4 regions of the Paenibacillus sp. 3LSP genome follow, and region 4 is predicted to be linked to each of the others. Evidence: riboswitches for the same ligand, from Rfam matches in the RefSeq annotation. Region 4 holds a riboswitch; each other region holds the start of a gene.
What was found. A riboswitch is a leader RNA that binds a small molecule or an ion and turns the genes downstream of it on or off. The one in region 4 is predicted to bind cyclic di-AMP.
Positions count from the first base shown of each region.

Region 1: another riboswitch for cyclic di-AMP. It lies ahead of RW092_RS05265 (KamA family radical SAM protein); the one in region 4 lies ahead of RW092_RS23410 (C40 family peptidase).
Region 2: another riboswitch for cyclic di-AMP. It lies ahead of RW092_RS11365 (resuscitation-promoting factor); the one in region 4 lies ahead of RW092_RS23410 (C40 family peptidase).
Region 3: another riboswitch for cyclic di-AMP. It lies ahead of RW092_RS07795 (3D domain-containing protein); the one in region 4 lies ahead of RW092_RS23410 (C40 family peptidase).

Region 1 covers NZ_JAWDJI010000070.1:3,702-7,608, forward strand. The annotation lists gene cobS (adenosylcobinamide-GDP ribazoletransferase) at 1-304, shown strand, start outside; gene RW092_RS05260 (cobyric acid synthase) at 706-2,334, shown strand; cyclic di-AMP (ydaO/yuaA leader) riboswitch at 2,358-2,499, shown strand; gene RW092_RS05265 (KamA family radical SAM protein) at 2,662-3,843, shown strand.
Region 2 covers NZ_JAWDJI010000141.1:15,283-19,189, reverse strand. The annotation lists gene RW092_RS11375 (HD domain-containing protein) at 1-37, shown strand, start outside; gene RW092_RS11370 (TatD family hydrolase) at 54-827, shown strand; cyclic di-AMP (ydaO/yuaA leader) riboswitch at 1,030-1,244, shown strand; gene RW092_RS11365 (resuscitation-promoting factor) at 1,690-2,826, shown strand; gene rnmV (ribonuclease M5) at 2,975-3,520, shown strand; gene rsmA (16S rRNA (adenine(1518)-N(6)/adenine(1519)-N(6))-dimethyltransferase RsmA) at 3,526-3,907, shown strand, end outside.
Region 3 covers NZ_JAWDJI010000098.1:35,100-39,006, forward strand. The annotation lists gene RW092_RS07790 (polysaccharide deacetylase family protein) at 34-870, shown strand; gene RW092_RS07795 (3D domain-containing protein) at 955-1,647, opposite strand; cyclic di-AMP (ydaO/yuaA leader) riboswitch at 1,656-1,824, opposite strand; gene RW092_RS07800 (amino acid ABC transporter ATP-binding protein) at 1,997-2,719, opposite strand; gene RW092_RS07805 (amino acid ABC transporter permease) at 2,706-3,368, opposite strand; gene RW092_RS07810 (transporter substrate-binding domain-containing protein) at 3,471-3,907, opposite strand, start outside.
Region 4 covers NZ_JAWDJI010000268.1:18,406-22,312, forward strand. The annotation lists gene RW092_RS23400 (GNAT family N-acetyltransferase) at 1-84, opposite strand, end outside; gene RW092_RS23405 (C40 family peptidase) at 364-855, opposite strand; cyclic di-AMP (ydaO/yuaA leader) riboswitch at 860-1,122, opposite strand; gene RW092_RS23410 (C40 family peptidase) at 1,393-1,884, opposite strand; cyclic di-AMP (ydaO/yuaA leader) riboswitch at 1,889-2,025, opposite strand; gene RW092_RS23415 (hypothetical protein) at 2,245-3,075, opposite strand; gene RW092_RS23420 (M1 family metallopeptidase) at 3,110-3,907, opposite strand, start outside.

The sequences.
Region 1 (3,907 bases), on a different contig from region 4:
TGCCCAATTCAACGGCTTCAGCGAACGGGATGTCTGGGGGAGCACCATCATGGCGGTGACACTATCCGTTGTCGTGCTGTTGCTCACTTTGCTCGTGTCGTTGGGGGGGATGGATGAATCGGCTATGCTACGATCATTGCTGTTTATCGGCTTGTCTCCTATTGTTGCCTGGGCGGCGGGAACTTGGGCTGCTCGTCGAATCAATGCCAAGCTCGGCGGTTTGACCGGCGATACCTATGGGGCACTGGGCGAAGGGCTGGAAGCGGTACTGTTGTTGCTTGCGGTGCTGATCTTTTCAAATTGATATTTCAAGGTCAGAGGCGCTTTAGGCGGAAGGGAGACCTTTGGCTTTGGGCGCTTTTGCACCATTATCCCCTTGAATCAGAATCAAGAAGGTTAGAGTTGGGAAGGCGAAATAAGGTACCTAAGAGATAAAGACGGACAGCTGGAAGCGGAGAAACATGTTGGGCAAGCACCACCGGCTGAGTGAAAGGGAAAATGGTGAAAAAGCGTGCGAAAACACCATCGACTGAACGAAAGGGATAATGGTGCAAAAGCGTGCGAAATCACCACCGGCTGAACGAAAGGGATAATGGTGCAAAAGCGTGCGGAATTACCACTCCCCTGAACAAAAGGGATAAAGGTGCAAAAGGGCCTGACGAGACATGATACTACACGTACGGATTGGGAAGGAGGGAACGCGCGATGGGCGAAAAGCATAAGAAGCTTTGGGATCAGGATTGGGTAAAAAGCGAACCAACAGCATCAGGGGCTGTACTCATGGTTCAAGGGACAGCGTCTGACGTGGGGAAGAGTGTGATCGTGACGGCGCTGTGTCGTATTTTTGCGCAGGATGGGCTTCGACCGGCTCCGTTCAAGTCACAAAATATGGCCTTGAACTCGTATGTTACGGCGGACGGTCAAGAGATTGGACGGGCCCAAGGCATTCAGGCAGAGGCTTGCGGCATCACTGCCACCACCGAAATGAACCCGGTACTGATCAAGCCAACTGGGAACATGCACTCGCAGATTGTTGTGCATGGGCGTCCTTACCGTCACCTTAGCGCATCTGATTATCGTGAGGAGTTTCTGCCCCATGCCAAGCCGCTGGTCATGGAAGCGCTCGGTCGGCTCCGCGATAGGCATGGCATTGTGGTGATCGAGGGGGCTGGAAGCCCAGCGGAGATCAACCTGAAGCAACGGGATATCGTTAACATGAACTTGGCCGAATGGGCGGATGCTCCCGTGATTTTGGTGGGGGATATCGACCGTGGCGGGGTGTTTGCCTTTCTTGTTGGTACCCTGGAGCTGCTTGAACCGCACGAACGCGCTCGCGTAAAAGGGTTCATTATCAATAAGTTTCGCGGCGATCTGTCTCTGCTGCAGCCTGGCCTGGATTGGCTGGAGCAGCGGACCGGAATCCCCGTACTTGGAGTTCTCCCCTACCTAAATAATCTGGAGATCGAAGCGGAGGATTCCGTTGTCCTGGATACCTATCCAGCTCGTTCAGCGCCATCCGCAACGCAGGAGCTGGATATCGCCGTTATCCGTTATCCGCATATTTCTAACTTCACGGATTTTGACCCGTTGGCAGCCGAACCGGACGTATCGTTACGTTATGTAAGCAAGCTGTCAGAACTTGGACATCCCGATGTGGTGATTTTGCCGGGGACCAAGGATACGATCAGCGATCTGGAATTTTTGCGCGGGCAAGGGCTGGCAGGGGCAGTTTGCAACCTGATCGATGAGGGGACGCACACCCAGCTGGTCGGAATTTGCGGCGGATATCAAATGCTGGGCGAACAACTGCATGACCCTGAAGGCGTAGAGTCCAATGAACCGAGGTCGGCATTGGGTCTGGGCCTGCTCCCCTTGGCTACAACCTTTCTCCCAGGTAAAAAAACGGTGCGCGTGCACGGATATACGTGCGAGGACCATCCGATCGCCTTGCATCCTCAGAACCAGGAGCTGCCGATCTCAGGCTATGAGATTCATGCCGGATCAACCCAGCAGTTGCGGGACACTCGACCTTTATTTCTGCTTCGAGTCGATGAGAGGGCGGATCAGCTTGAAGCGCAGACGCATCCGGAAGGTGCAGCCCGCGCTGATGGCAGGGTGTTTGGAACGTATCTGCATGGGGTGTTCCATAATGATGCTTGGCGACGTGCATGGCTGGATGGACTGCGGATGACCAAAGGGCTGGAACCTTTGAACGTCACCTTTGTTTCTTCCTCACGGAAGGAGGAAGCCTTCGATCGGTTAGCGGAGCAGGTTCGCAGGCATTTGCGCATGGATCTCATTTACGACATTATTGGGATCCAAGGTAAGCTTTGACAAATTGGGTAAGGATAAGGTAGGATAAAAGTACGCTTAATTTTCGATGGGTAAAGTCGAAAAGCGGGGGAACCAATCTTTTGGGGCGAATCGTTGCAAGTTTAACGTAGGGAACCATCTTCCCGAGCCCGTCAGCTAACCTCGTTTGCAGTGGATGGGTCATTTTTAATATTATTTCAGTCATCATTTAATGACCCTGTTCTTTGAAGCGGGGTCTTTTTGCGTTCTGCAAGACCTTTGACCCGAGCATTCGGCGGAGTACTCGCATTCACTGCAAGTTTCGAGCTTCTTCTTTACGCATCGTACTAATAAAGGAGGAGAGGATTTATGGCTAGTCCGAAGTACATCACCGATATTGCCAAGGTGAGCCAGTTGTCCGAGCAGGAGCGGCAGGACTTGAAACCGATTACCGACAAATTTGTTTTTCGGGTGAACGACTACTATTTGAGTTTGATCGACTGGAATGATCCGGAGGACCCGATCCGCAAGTTGGTGATCCCCAATACGGGAGAACTGAAGGAATATGGGCGCTGGGACGCTTCTGACGAAGCGGCGAACTACGTGGTGCCTGGCTGCCAGCACAAATATCGAACGACCGCGCTGCTGATTGTGTCCGAGGTTTGCGGCTCCTATTGCCGATACTGCTTCCGTAAACGGTTATTCCGCAACGATGTGAAGGAAGCGATGGCGGATGTCACACCTGGCATTGAGTACATCGCACAGCATCCGGAGATTAATAACGTCCTGTTAACCGGCGGTGACAGCTTGATCTTAGCGACCAGAAAGCTGCGTTCGATTCTCGAGCGGCTAAGAGCTATTGAGCATGTAAAAATCATCCGCCTCGGTTCCAAAATTCCTGTGTTTAATCCTATGCGTATTTATGAAGATCCGGAGTTGCTGGATCTGATTCGGGAGTTCTCCACCGTTGATCAACGGATTTATGTTATGGCGCATATCAATCATCCGCGCGAAATTACCCCTGAGGCCAAAAGAGGGTTCCAGGCGCTGCACGACGCCGGGGCTATCGTGGTCAATCAAACGCCGATTCTCAAAGGCATCAATGATGATGCGGCCGTGCTTGGTGAATTGCTAGATCGCTTATCTTGGGCTGGCGTCACTCCGTACTATTTCTTTATTAATCGTCCCGTAGCCGGAAATGCTGACTTTGTCATCCCATTGAAACGAGCGTATGAGCTAGTAGAGGAAGCGAAAGCCCGTACTTCAGGGCTTGGAAAGCGCGTGCGATTATCGATGAGTCATTCTTCAGGAAAAATCGAAATCCTGGCTATCGAAAACGGGCAGGCCTATCTCAAGTATCATCAGTCCCGGGACGGTGAATACGGCAAGTTTATGATTTTGCCTTGCCCGGATGATGCGACCTGGTTTGACGATTTGCCAGGCAGTGAAGCGTACTGGAAGAAGCCGGAAAAGAAGCTGGATTCGAAGGCGGATACGCAATCGGATCAGACAACAGAAGATGCGGCTTCTGCAAGCCCAGTGACGATTTAAGGGATAAAACAAAACGTACCCTTTCCGTTTCCCCGATCAGGGGAACGTGAAGGGTACGTTTTAT
Region 2 (3,907 bases), on a different contig from region 4:
TCGCCCGGTAGCCCGCATTTTCGAGCAACGGAAATAGGAGGATGACAAGGTTTATGTTATTTGATACGCATACGCATTTGGATGCTCCCCAATTTGACGAGGACCGCGAGGAAGTGATCGCGCGCGCTGTGGAACAAGGGGTTACGCGGATGATCAACATCGGATTTAACCGTGAGACAATCCCTTCGACCATGAAGCTGGCAGAGACCTATGACTTCATTTATGCCGCGGTCGGATGGCATCCGCAAGACGCGATTACGATGCAAGAGGGCGATTTGGACTGGATTGCAGAATTGTGCAAGCATGAAAAGGTCGTCGCCATCGGAGAAATTGGGCTGGATTATTATTGGGATACGTCCCCTAAGGACGTTCAACATAAGGTTTTTCGCCAGCAAATTGGACTGGCTCGCAGCTTAGGTATGCCGATTTCCATTCATAATCGGGACGCTCACGAAGACGTGGTTCGCATCCTTCGGGAAGAGAAGGCCAACGAGGTTGGAGGCGTGATGCACTCCTTCTCCGGCAGTTGGGAAATTGCCAAAATGTGTCTAGATTTGGGATTTCATTTGTCGTTTGGCGGGCCGATTACGTTTAAAAATGCAAAACAACCCAAGGAAGTGTTGGCCAAGACGCCGATGGACCGTTTGCTGATCGAAACGGATTCCCCTTATTTAACGCCGCATCCATATCGTGGTAAACGAAACGAGTCAGCTCATGTTCGTTTGGTTGCGGAAATGGCAGCCGAGCTCAAAGGGGTTACTTTTGAGGAAATCGCGGAAATTACCACCCGAAATGCATTGGAACGATTTGGAATTCCGAGTATTTGAGAGCAAAACGGATGAAATAAAGAGGATTTCGGAAAGATTAATGCTTTTTAACCCTCAAAAACAAGGTCATTACATTTTTTTAACCATTTTTTTAAAAAAACGTGGTTGATTACTCCTTTACAACCTGCATCGAAACAGGATAGAATCTTTTCAGTATCGATTCGGTTCGTTTTGGACTGAACCATACGATGCTTGGTTCCATGAACCAGTCTCGCTGAATCTCCTTATGACGGAGAACGGGGGAACCAATACGAATTGCAGGTTGGCGGCAGCCTAATCGCGTTCGTATTTGATTTCTTTCCAGGGTCTATGGGGTGAATTCAAGGTCATTGCGCCATGAGCGAATGTACTGAGAAAGGGCGGCTCTCTTTCGCCCGAACCCGACAGCTAACCTCGTAAGCGAATAAGAGAGGTCACTCGTGCAGCTATTACACCCAAGACATTCAAGAAGCCACGAAGGAGTTCCTCTAACTCTTTCTCCCGGCTTCTTTTGTTTTGAATAAAAGTAATAGGGTCGTCATACTGTTGGAAAACAGGAGGTGACGACAAGCAGGAGAGACTGGTCAAGGATGCAAAACGCTTAGGATTAAATTTAAGATCAGTGTTCAAAAAGTCAGGTTTTCAGCACCGAGAAGGTTGGATGAAGCTAGGGACTGAGTAGCGCAGCGTACATGGGAGTACGTGAGCAACGGAAGGCCCGGCTGAATTCAAGATTCGATGCCGAATTCACTTCTTGACCTGCTTCGTGATCAAAAGATGACTTTTTGACTACCTTAGGCGTTTTGTAAAAAGTAACTGTAGTCGCGTCAATCGTTATCATGCATCGACCTAGACGGCGGGACTATGAAGGAGGACGGAAGAAATGGGCATTTTCCGCAAAGAGGAGACCCATGAATCACGCTCATCCAGCATGTCTTACGCAATGCGATGGAAGCATGAGAATTTACGTCAGATAGCGCTCGTCGGCGTTCTGGCCATCGCGGGAATCATCATCATCCTAATCTGGCTGTATAGCCAGGCACAGAAGGAAGTATCCCTGATCGTGGACGGGAATGTCCAGTCAGTGGAGACAACCCAATCCAGTGTAGCTCATCTGCTGGAGGAACAATCGATTAAGCTCAGTGCGAAGGATTCAGTATCCCTCCCGCTGGAAAGCTCGCTGAAGAACGGTGACCGCATTGTCATAGTACGCGCGAAGCCGGTCAGTGTGACCGCGGACGGCAATACGAAAGTCCACTTCACGACGCAAAGCAAAGTCGAGGGCGTATTGTCCGAGCTCGGCATCACTTTGGGTGAAGACGACAAGGTGACACCGACATTGGACAGTAAAGTTACCGAGAACCTGAATGTGAAGGTCGTTCGGGTCAGCAAGCAAACGGTGCAGACGAAGGAGGCCGTGCCCTTTAGCGTGGTCAAAACGTCGGACGACAAGCTGCTGAAAGGCACCACGAAAGTGATCCAGGAAGGTTCCGAAGGTCTGGTCATTCACAACATTGAGAAAACTTACGAAGACGGAAAATTCGTGGCGAAGCGTTGGCTCGGCAAAGAGGTCTCCAAGGAAGCTCAGCCGAAGGTGATCGCAGTCGGTACGAAGAAACCTACCGAGGTTCTGTCGGCCAGCATCAGCCGTAAGGGAAATACGGTGAACATCAGCGGAACGACGACCAAAGGTGGCGTCTCATTCAAATATAAAAAAGTCTTGAAAAATGTTACGTTAACCGCGTATTCGGCGGAAGAAGACGGAATTGGCACCCGCACGGCTTCGGGTACCCGCGTGACAGAAGGCAGAACGATTGCGGTGGATAAAGACGTCGTTCCGCTTGGTTGGTGGGTATACATCGAAGGAATCGGCTTCCGTAAGGCAGAGGATACCGGCGGGGCCATCGATGGCCATAAGATGGATGTGTATTTTGATAGTTTGAAGGATGCGAAGAAATTCGGCCGCAAGAAGGGCCGCACCGTCTACGTGATCGGTCCGACGAAGCCGGAATTGAACTAAGTTCTCGTTCTCTTTCGTTTTACAATGCGAAGGGAATAAGATAGTATTAGGATGATGAATAAGACAGTGGATTAGAAGAGGATGTAATGATCCTCTTCTTTTTGTTATTCTGGTGGAGACAAGCAAGAACAGGAAGGAAGACAGATTCATGATCAAAGAGGTCATCGTGGTGGAGGGTCGAGACGACACCGTGGCCATAAAGCGCGCCGTAGAGGCGGATACAATCGAGACCGGAGGTTCGGCGATCGGCGAAGCCGTGCTCAAGAAAATCGCTTTGGCGCAGGAACGCCGGGGCGTGATTATTTTTACGGACCCCGACCATGCCGGGGAGCGGATTCGCAAAATTGTGGCCGCACGGGTGCCGGGCTGCAAGCACGCTTTCCTGCCGGAGGCGGAGGCGACGAAGCGAGGCGACATCGGGGTGGAGAACGCCTCGCCGGAGGCGATTCGCGCCGCGTTATCTCGGGTCCGCAGCGAAGCGCCTGGAGTAGAGGCCGCGATCACCTGGGAAGACTTGATAAACGCAGGGTTAATCGTGCACCCGCAAGCGGCGGCGCGGCGAAAAGCGCTGGGCGAGCTGCTGGGTATCGGATATTGTAACGGAAAGCAGCTCTACAAGCGGTTAACCGTGTTCCGGATCAGCCGCGAGGAGTTTGCAGCTGCGTTAGCCGAGTTGGAAAGCAAAGGAGTTTAAGAACCATGAGCATAAGGGAAGACGTATCCACACCGCGCCGGACGAAGGAGATCATCCAGCGGCACGGTTTTTCGTTCAAAAAGAGCCTGGGGCAAAACTTTCTGATCGACCAGAACATCCTCGGTAAAATCGTTGCCGCCGCCGAATTGGACGAGAGCCAGGGGGCACTCGAAATCGGACCCGGAATCGGCGCGTTAACGGAGAAGCTGGCGCAGGAGGCGGGCAAGGTGGCCGCGGTCGAGATCGACCAGCGACTGATCCCGATTCTGCAGGAGGTGCTGGAGCCGTACCCGCACGTCCATGTGATCCATGGCGACGTGTTAAAGCTGGACCTGCAGGCTTTATTTGCGGCTGAGTTCAGTGAAGTGAGCGGCGTCAGCGTCGTTG
Region 3 (3,907 bases), on a different contig from region 4:
TGTACAGTTTTAGGATTGAAGGGGGACTTCACATTGCTTATACAGCTGAAGAAAGTTCTGGTCTGCTGTATGACCGCTTCTCTAGTCATGGCAGGCGGGACTCAACTGTATCCTGTTAAAGCCGACACAGCACGCGATCTCGAACTTAGGGGCCCAACATCTCAGGGGAATCAGGCGGACAATAAGGATACATTCATACCTGCAGGTACCACGTCAGCCGATCTTGGTGAACTGCGCCGCAAATATTCAGAAACCTTCATCTTCCGGGGACCGGAGGTGAAGCAGATTGCGCTGACCTTCGATGATGGGCCGGATCCGCGGTTTACACCGCAAATTTTAGACGTACTTCACCGCAAAGGGGTCAAAGCCACCTTCTTTGTGGTTGGGGCGCGAGCAAAGAAGTTTCCCGGCTTGTTGCGGCGGATGAGTCACGAAGGCCACCTCATCGGCAACCATTCCTATAGTCATCCGAACTTCCGTAACCGCTCCATTAAGCAGTTCCAGAGCGAGATTTTACGCACGGAGAAAATTATTCAGAACGTCGTTGGATATCGTCCCCAATTGATTCGGCCGCCTTATGGAGAAATTAAGGAAGAACAAGTCCAATGGGCGAAGAAGAACGGTTACACCCTCGTAAATTGGAATGTGGATTCCCAGGATTGGAAAGGGATCGACGAAAAGAAGGTGTTCTCCAATGTGATGAGTACGGCGGGCCCCGGCTCGATCATCCTTCAACATTCAGGCGGCGGCATCGGCTCCGACTTAACCGGCACCATTCAAGCTTTGCCGAAGATCATCGACGCCCTGCAGGCACAAGGGTATCAATTCGTTGATCTTTCTGAGCTGCTGCATACGACCAAATACCGCTGACCCGTATGAATCGGCCATTTGCCAGCAAAACCAAAAAGTCGGCCAGGACATATCCTGACCGACTTTTTGATCTACACCTCATGTTTAATTTAATACGTAAAGCGTCACATCTTGGAACCCAAACGCTTTCGCATTTGCCGCACTGCCTGGAATAAAGATATCGATCCGATTGCCTTTGATAGCTCCCCCCTGGTCAGTAGCCGTAGCTACAAAAGCTTGATCCGGCAGCCCATCATGGTTATGCCCGGTTACCAACACCTTCGTGCCCATCGGAATGACCTTGGGATCAACCGCGATGGTGCCCAGCTTCAGCGGGTTGCCGAAGTAGTCAACCGCTCCCCATTTTCCATTCTCGCTAGCGGATGCCGAATACGCGGAAGCTTTCACATTAATCGTTTTCGAGTAAGTAAAGGTTTTCCCCCACGCTTCAACCACGTTCCCCGTGGACATCACTTTCAGCTTGGAAGCGGATGCGGTTGTCGTCGCCGCATTTTCCTTCTTCGCCGGAGCAGCAGAAGCTACTCCTGTCGATTGCGTCTGGACGCCCGGAATGGTGATTTTCAATCCAGCGTATATATTACTTGGATTGATGGATGGGTTGGCAGCCATGAGTTTATTCATGTCTACGCCATATTTTTTGGCAAGAAGATAAAATGTATCTCCTTCCACGGCTTTATGTACCGCGTCTGCATGGACGGATATCGTCTGCATCGGAATCGTAAGGCTTACGGCAATCAGCGCCGTTGCTGCAAGTTTAGACCAAATACGAGTATTCAAGTGAATTGCCCTCCTTTTTACTGCGCCTGCGGAGTTAGTTGTCGGATTCGGGAAAAAGGATCATTCCCGGCGCATCGCCTCGATACGCTTCACCCCAAGAAAACAGTCAGCGTGACCGCTTCTGCTTTCATCTTTCGTCCCCCGCACCTCAAGTTCAGGTTTCGGCCTACTCAATATATCACAATTTTGTAACCAATTGGCCAGGTAAATCCCACCAAATGGCGGAATCCCTTGACTGGACTGGTTACATTTTTGTGTTCAAAAGTAAAAAGCGTGTAAACTTAGAGCATAGGGTCGATCCCTCCGAGGACAAAAAAAACCGCCCGAATCCTCGAACGGTTCCTCAAATTTATAATACTTTGCTTAAAAAGTCCTGCGTCCGCTGATGCTTTGGCGCCCCAAACACCTCTTGCGGCGTGCCTTGCTCCAAAATGACGCCTTGATCCATAAACAGGATGCGATCGCCGACCTCACGGGCAAATCCCATCTCATGCGTAACGATAACCATCGTCATGCCGCGCTCAGCCAGGTTCTTCATGACGTCAAGCACCTCTCCGACCATTTCCGGGTCCAGAGCTGACGTTGGCTCATCAAACAGCATCACATGCGGCTCCATGGCCAATGCGCGGGCAATCGCAATCCGCTGCTTCTGACCTCCGGAGAGCTGCGCCGGATAAGCATCCCGCTTATCCTCCAGTCCAACCGTGCGAAGCAGATCCATGGCGATTGCTTCCGCTTTGCTTTTATCGAGCTTCTTAACGCGAATAGGGGCCAGCGTAATGTTGTCGATTACGGTCTTGTGCGGGAACAGATTAAAGTGCTGGAACACCATGCCCATTTTCTCGCGGGTTTTATTGATGTCATGGCCTTTGGCAGTGATGGAAGCTCCTTCAAAGGTGATCTCCCCTTCGGTCGGAACCTCTAACAGGTTCAAGCAACGAAGAAACGTACTCTTCCCCGATCCACTCGGACCGATAACGACGACAACTTCGCCTTTGGAGATTTCCAGATCGATCCCGCGCAAAATATGGAGTTGGCCAAATTTTTTATGCAAACCTTTAACGGTGATCACTGGTCTTCAACTTCCTTTCGAACACGCCCAAAATCCGAGACAGCGTGAATGTCAGAATAAAGTACAGAATAGCAACAATCAAGTATGGCGTCATTCCGTCATAGGTGATGCCCACAATCGCGCCGGATTGGAACATCAATTCCGTAATCCCGATAATAGAAACGATCGATGATTCCTTGATAATGGTCACAAACTCGTTGCCAATGGCAGGGAGTACCGATTTGATTGCCTGAGGAATGATGATGTGGCGCATCGTCATCCCTTTAGTCATCCCCAAGGAACGAGCCGCCTCTCCTTGTCCACGGTCCACACCTTGAATCCCGGCGCGGAAAATTTCTGCCAGATAAGCTGAACTGTTGATCGAAAGCGTAATTGAACCGGATTCAATCGGCGAAAAATTAATGCCAAACATCGTAGAAAAACCATAATGAATAATGAAGAGCTGAACTAACATCGGGGTCCCCCGCAGAAATTCAACCCACGCATGCCCAATAAACCGGAGGATCCCCCAGGGAGACATCCGGACGAGGGCCACGATTAACCCTAGAATGAATCCGCACAACACACCAATGGCTGCTAACAGAAGTGTGTACTGAATGCCGGTAAGAAAATAAGTCCGGTACTCAATAAACATTGAAATCAAATCCATAAAATGTTCATTCCTCCCAGCCTAAAGTAGGACTCTTCAAGCAAAAAAACAGAAAATAGCGATAGGACTCGCTATTTTCTGCAAAGATGGATCAGTGTCGTATTATTTCTCTGCGAGTTCAGTAGCTTCTGTGACGAACTTGTCGATGCTTCCGTCACTCATCAGGCGATCCAGCGTCGCATTCACTTGATCCAACAATTCTTTATTGCCTTTTTTGACACCAACAACATAACCTTCATCTTCCGTCTCAGGTTTAGCATCCGTAATAACGATGCCTTTGACGTTCTTCACAAATGCTTTGGCTACCGGTCCTTCCAATATCGCAGCATCTACACGGTTCGAAGTCAGTTGCATAATGATGTCATTGATTTTAGCCAGCGAGGTCAGCTTGGCGTTTGGAATTTCCTTCGCCATATCTTCCTGGATCGAGCTCTTTTGTACCCCGATTTTTGCACCTTCCAGCGATTCCATAGTGGAGTATTTATCTTTGTCAGCTTCACGCGTCACAATGGCTTGTTCTGCAGTGTAGTAAATTTTCG
Region 4 (3,907 bases):
AGAATCGTAACGCCAGGTGCAAATTTCCGCGCCATGGGCTTCTTCCATCGGCACGATACGAAACGGAGACATCGTTTGGTCCATATTGCCCCTCCTTAATTAAAGGAAAGTCCGTCGTAATTGTTCCATTATCCTCACAATAGCCGGAATTACGCAGCTTGTAAAGGTTTTTGCCTACCCTTCGGGAAATTAAAATTGTGGGATTTCTCCTGGATTTTTGGCTTTGCGGCAACCTTTTTCCCAGTTGTTTCGTTATATAGATAAGAGTACAGATAAAAAAAGACCGCAAGGCGGTTCCAACGAGAACCCGGCCCAGCGGCGAATTAGTGATGATGAACAGGATGAAACCGATAGATCAATGGATTACGATTCCGCAGCGTAGACGGAATAACCGTACTTACTGAGAACACGCTTCGCGCCAACGTAGCGGTTCTGGTAATAACTGTTACTTAGCTTGTCGATCTGGATGCCCTTGGATGAGGATGCATGGGCGAATTCACCGTCGCCGACGTAAACACCAACATGGGATACTTTGCCCGTCCCCGTCGTCTTGAAGAAGACGAGATCCCCAGCTTGAAGCTCGCTCTTCGGTACCGGTGTGCCTTGCTTATACTGAGCGGCAGACACACGTGCTAACTTGATACCCATCTTGCTGAAGACGTACCGGGTAAATCCAGAGCAATCAAATCCCGCTGTCGTGGTGCCGCCAAATTTATAAGGCGTCCCGTACACGGAATCGACGATACTAGATAGCGTCGTTGTCTCGGCTTTTGCGGAGTCGGCAAAGGCGCTACCTGCCCCCAAGGTGAATAGGAGGGCTAAACTCGTTACCGCTGCTGTCAAAGTCTTTCTCAAGATGTCTTACTCCTTCCAAGGCCTACGAGGTTAGCTTATGGATTCGGTTGAAGGTTCCCTATGATCTGCTATAGCGGTAAGTTAAAAAGTCATCTTCGGATCACGAAGTAACTCAGGATGGAGATTCTAACCTTGATTGAAATGGTAAGTTAAAAAGTCATCTTCGGATCATGAAGGATGAGACTGTTACCTTTTATAGCGAAATCAATTCACCCTTTGGTGGGTCCCCCGCTTCCCGGGTGCGTGGGAATTCGGCAGTTTCATTGTAGATGGCACCCAAGATCTTGCATAGAAATAGTTACAACAATAATTACAAAGTTGTTACCATTTACGTTCTTCATTTTACCAAAGCCGTCCAGAGATGACAAGTTTGTCGAAAAAAACGCTTCTATTGGCCTGTGTTCGCGAAGGGATTCGTGGGTAATGGTTCCTAAGAGACTAGGGCTAAAGAAAAGAGTAGGAGAAAGAAAGGGGATCCAAGGAAAAAACCCGCAGAGACGTTGTTATCAACATCCCCACGGGCTTCGTAGCGAGTTCTTATTGAACATCATCGTGATCAGCAATTTCACCGGTTACATCTTCATACTTGTCGTTGCTCATGATGCGTTTTGCGCCAACGTAACGCTCGACGTAATACTTCTCGCTTAATTTGCTGATGACTACACCTTTGGAGGAGGAGGCATGAGCAAATTTGCCGTCACCGACGTAGATGCCGACATGAGAAACGCCTTTGCCGGAAGTATTAAAGAAGACCAAATCGCCTTCGATCAGTTCGCTCTTGTCAACCGCCGTACCCATTTTGTATTGGGATGCGGATTGATGAGGCAGCTTGATGCCGATCTTCGAGAAGACGTACATCGTAAATCCAGAACAGTCGAATCCGGAGGTTGTGGTTCCGCCTGCAACGTAGCTGCTTCCAAGCGCGCCGTCGATGACATTGTCCAGTTTGGAATCGGCGAAAACGCTGCCAGTTCCAATGGTGAAAAGCATGGCAAAACTTACTGCTGCTACCGTCAAACGCTTCTTCAAGAAGTTATGCTCCTTCCAATGCCTACGAGGTTAGCTTAAGGATTCGGTTGAAGGTTCCCTATGATCCCTCACAAACGAGATCAATTCACCCAAAGTGGTTCCCCCGTTTCCCTGGTGAAGGGAATTCGGCTTGTTTTTCACACCTGTCATTTCTAATTTGACATCCGGCACGAATCTCCTGCCAAAGATGACGAAAATAATTACAAAACTGTTACTGAAATTGCGTTGCTGTTATTGTAACAAAGGTAGGTATCTTTTGGCAATGCCTAATTCACAAGATTAAGAGGGGAAATAGGAGGAAAGGCCTTCGCCGAACGGCGAAGGCCTTGATGTTACAGGGTTTTGAGGAGTTAAAAAATTTTAACTTTTTTGTGCCTTGGACTGCCAAAGATGAAATTGAGAGGCGATCTTCCAGACCTTAAATGTGCAGCGAAAGAGAGGATAAGCCTGCTGCAGGATGAGGGCCAGCATCCCCGTCCAAATCCAAGATGCGGTGCCGAACAGAAGGAAGAGGATCAGGCCAAAAGCCCCGAGAATTAGCGAGATAGAGATGCCCTGCAACAGGGTTCGGAAGCAAGCTAGCAGGGAATTCCAAACTCCGGCTTTAAACAAGTAGCCGAACTGGACAAACAATAGGCATTGCCGGATAAACCAACCGTAAATGAACCAGCCCAGGATCAGCCCAAGCCCAGTGAGCCAGGTTGCCATCGGAAGTTCCATCCCGGTCAACCCCGGCCAAAGCGACAGTAGTCTCGGCACAATCCAGAAGGCGGGCAACAAGGTAAGCACGAGCTCCATCGCGTAGAACAAAATTACCGGTTTACCAAATTCCTTCATTCCTCGGAACAGGGGGAAGCCGGGGTTGCGATTTTCCGCCGGTGTGAAGCCGTAGAAGATTCCCGCCTGGATCAACGGAGTCAAGATCATGCGCAGGACGATCATCCCTGCCAGCAGCCAGCAATACAACCGAACCTCGGGATTGCTCCATAAATTCATCTGTCCCTCAAGCAAGAACAGGAGTTTCGATAGCGCCGTGGGCGGCGGGTCAGGATATCTTTGCAGCAGCGCCGTTACGGCAGTATCGACCAACCGGTACAAGAACAATCCCCACAGCAGCTGGTACAGGAACAAGATGATGACCGAGGGAAATTGGCTTTTCAGGGCAGTCCACCCTAAACGAACGAAACTCATTTCTTTCCCTCCTTATAGAAGTATGGACCTAGGGTTACCACAGAAGTCCTCCAAGGATCGCTTCAAGCAGCTTGGTGACGCTCATATTGGAGCGCGACAATGTGGTTTCAGGGACTTCTGCTTTCAGATAGTTGTTGATGTGAAGGTTCTCCACCGTTAAGGTGTAGTCCGGGTCGATCTGAACCCATGCCAGCGGTGCTTTATATTGCAGCTTGATCTCGAGGCGAGAATCTTCCCCGTTCCATTGCTTGCGTACGGTGTGCCCATCGGTGAAGGTGAACAGCAGCGGAACCTTCGGATGGGTTGCCCCTTTGCGGGTAAAGACCACTTTCGACTCGTATATCTGACCGCTTTCCTGGTTGATTGGAGTGATTTGAATGTTGTCTACTGCAAAATCCGCCATTTTCCCATCATAGACGTATTGTTGAAAATACGCTTTCCAACTGCGGCCGGTCACTTGCTCAACTACCCGTTGGAAATCAGCGGTCGTTGGGTGCTTAAACCGATATTTCTGGCTGTATGTGCTCAGAATCCGCCTCATCGTCTTGCTGCCGACCTGCCGCTCGATATCCAGCAGGATTAATTTGCCGCGGTAGTACGCATTCTTGGCATAGCCATCCCCGGGACCGTATTTCCAGGCGTTCTGGGTCAAGGAAGCCGGTGAAGTAATCATGGCCGATTGGATCGGCAAATTCGGGGTGATGCCGAACTCCTGCTCCATGAGCTTATCCTCTGCATAGGAGGCAAAGGCTTCATCCAACCAAGCTTCCTCGAGTTCATTGTTGGCGATCATCCCGTAGAAGAACTGATGGGCGATTTCGTGGATGACCGT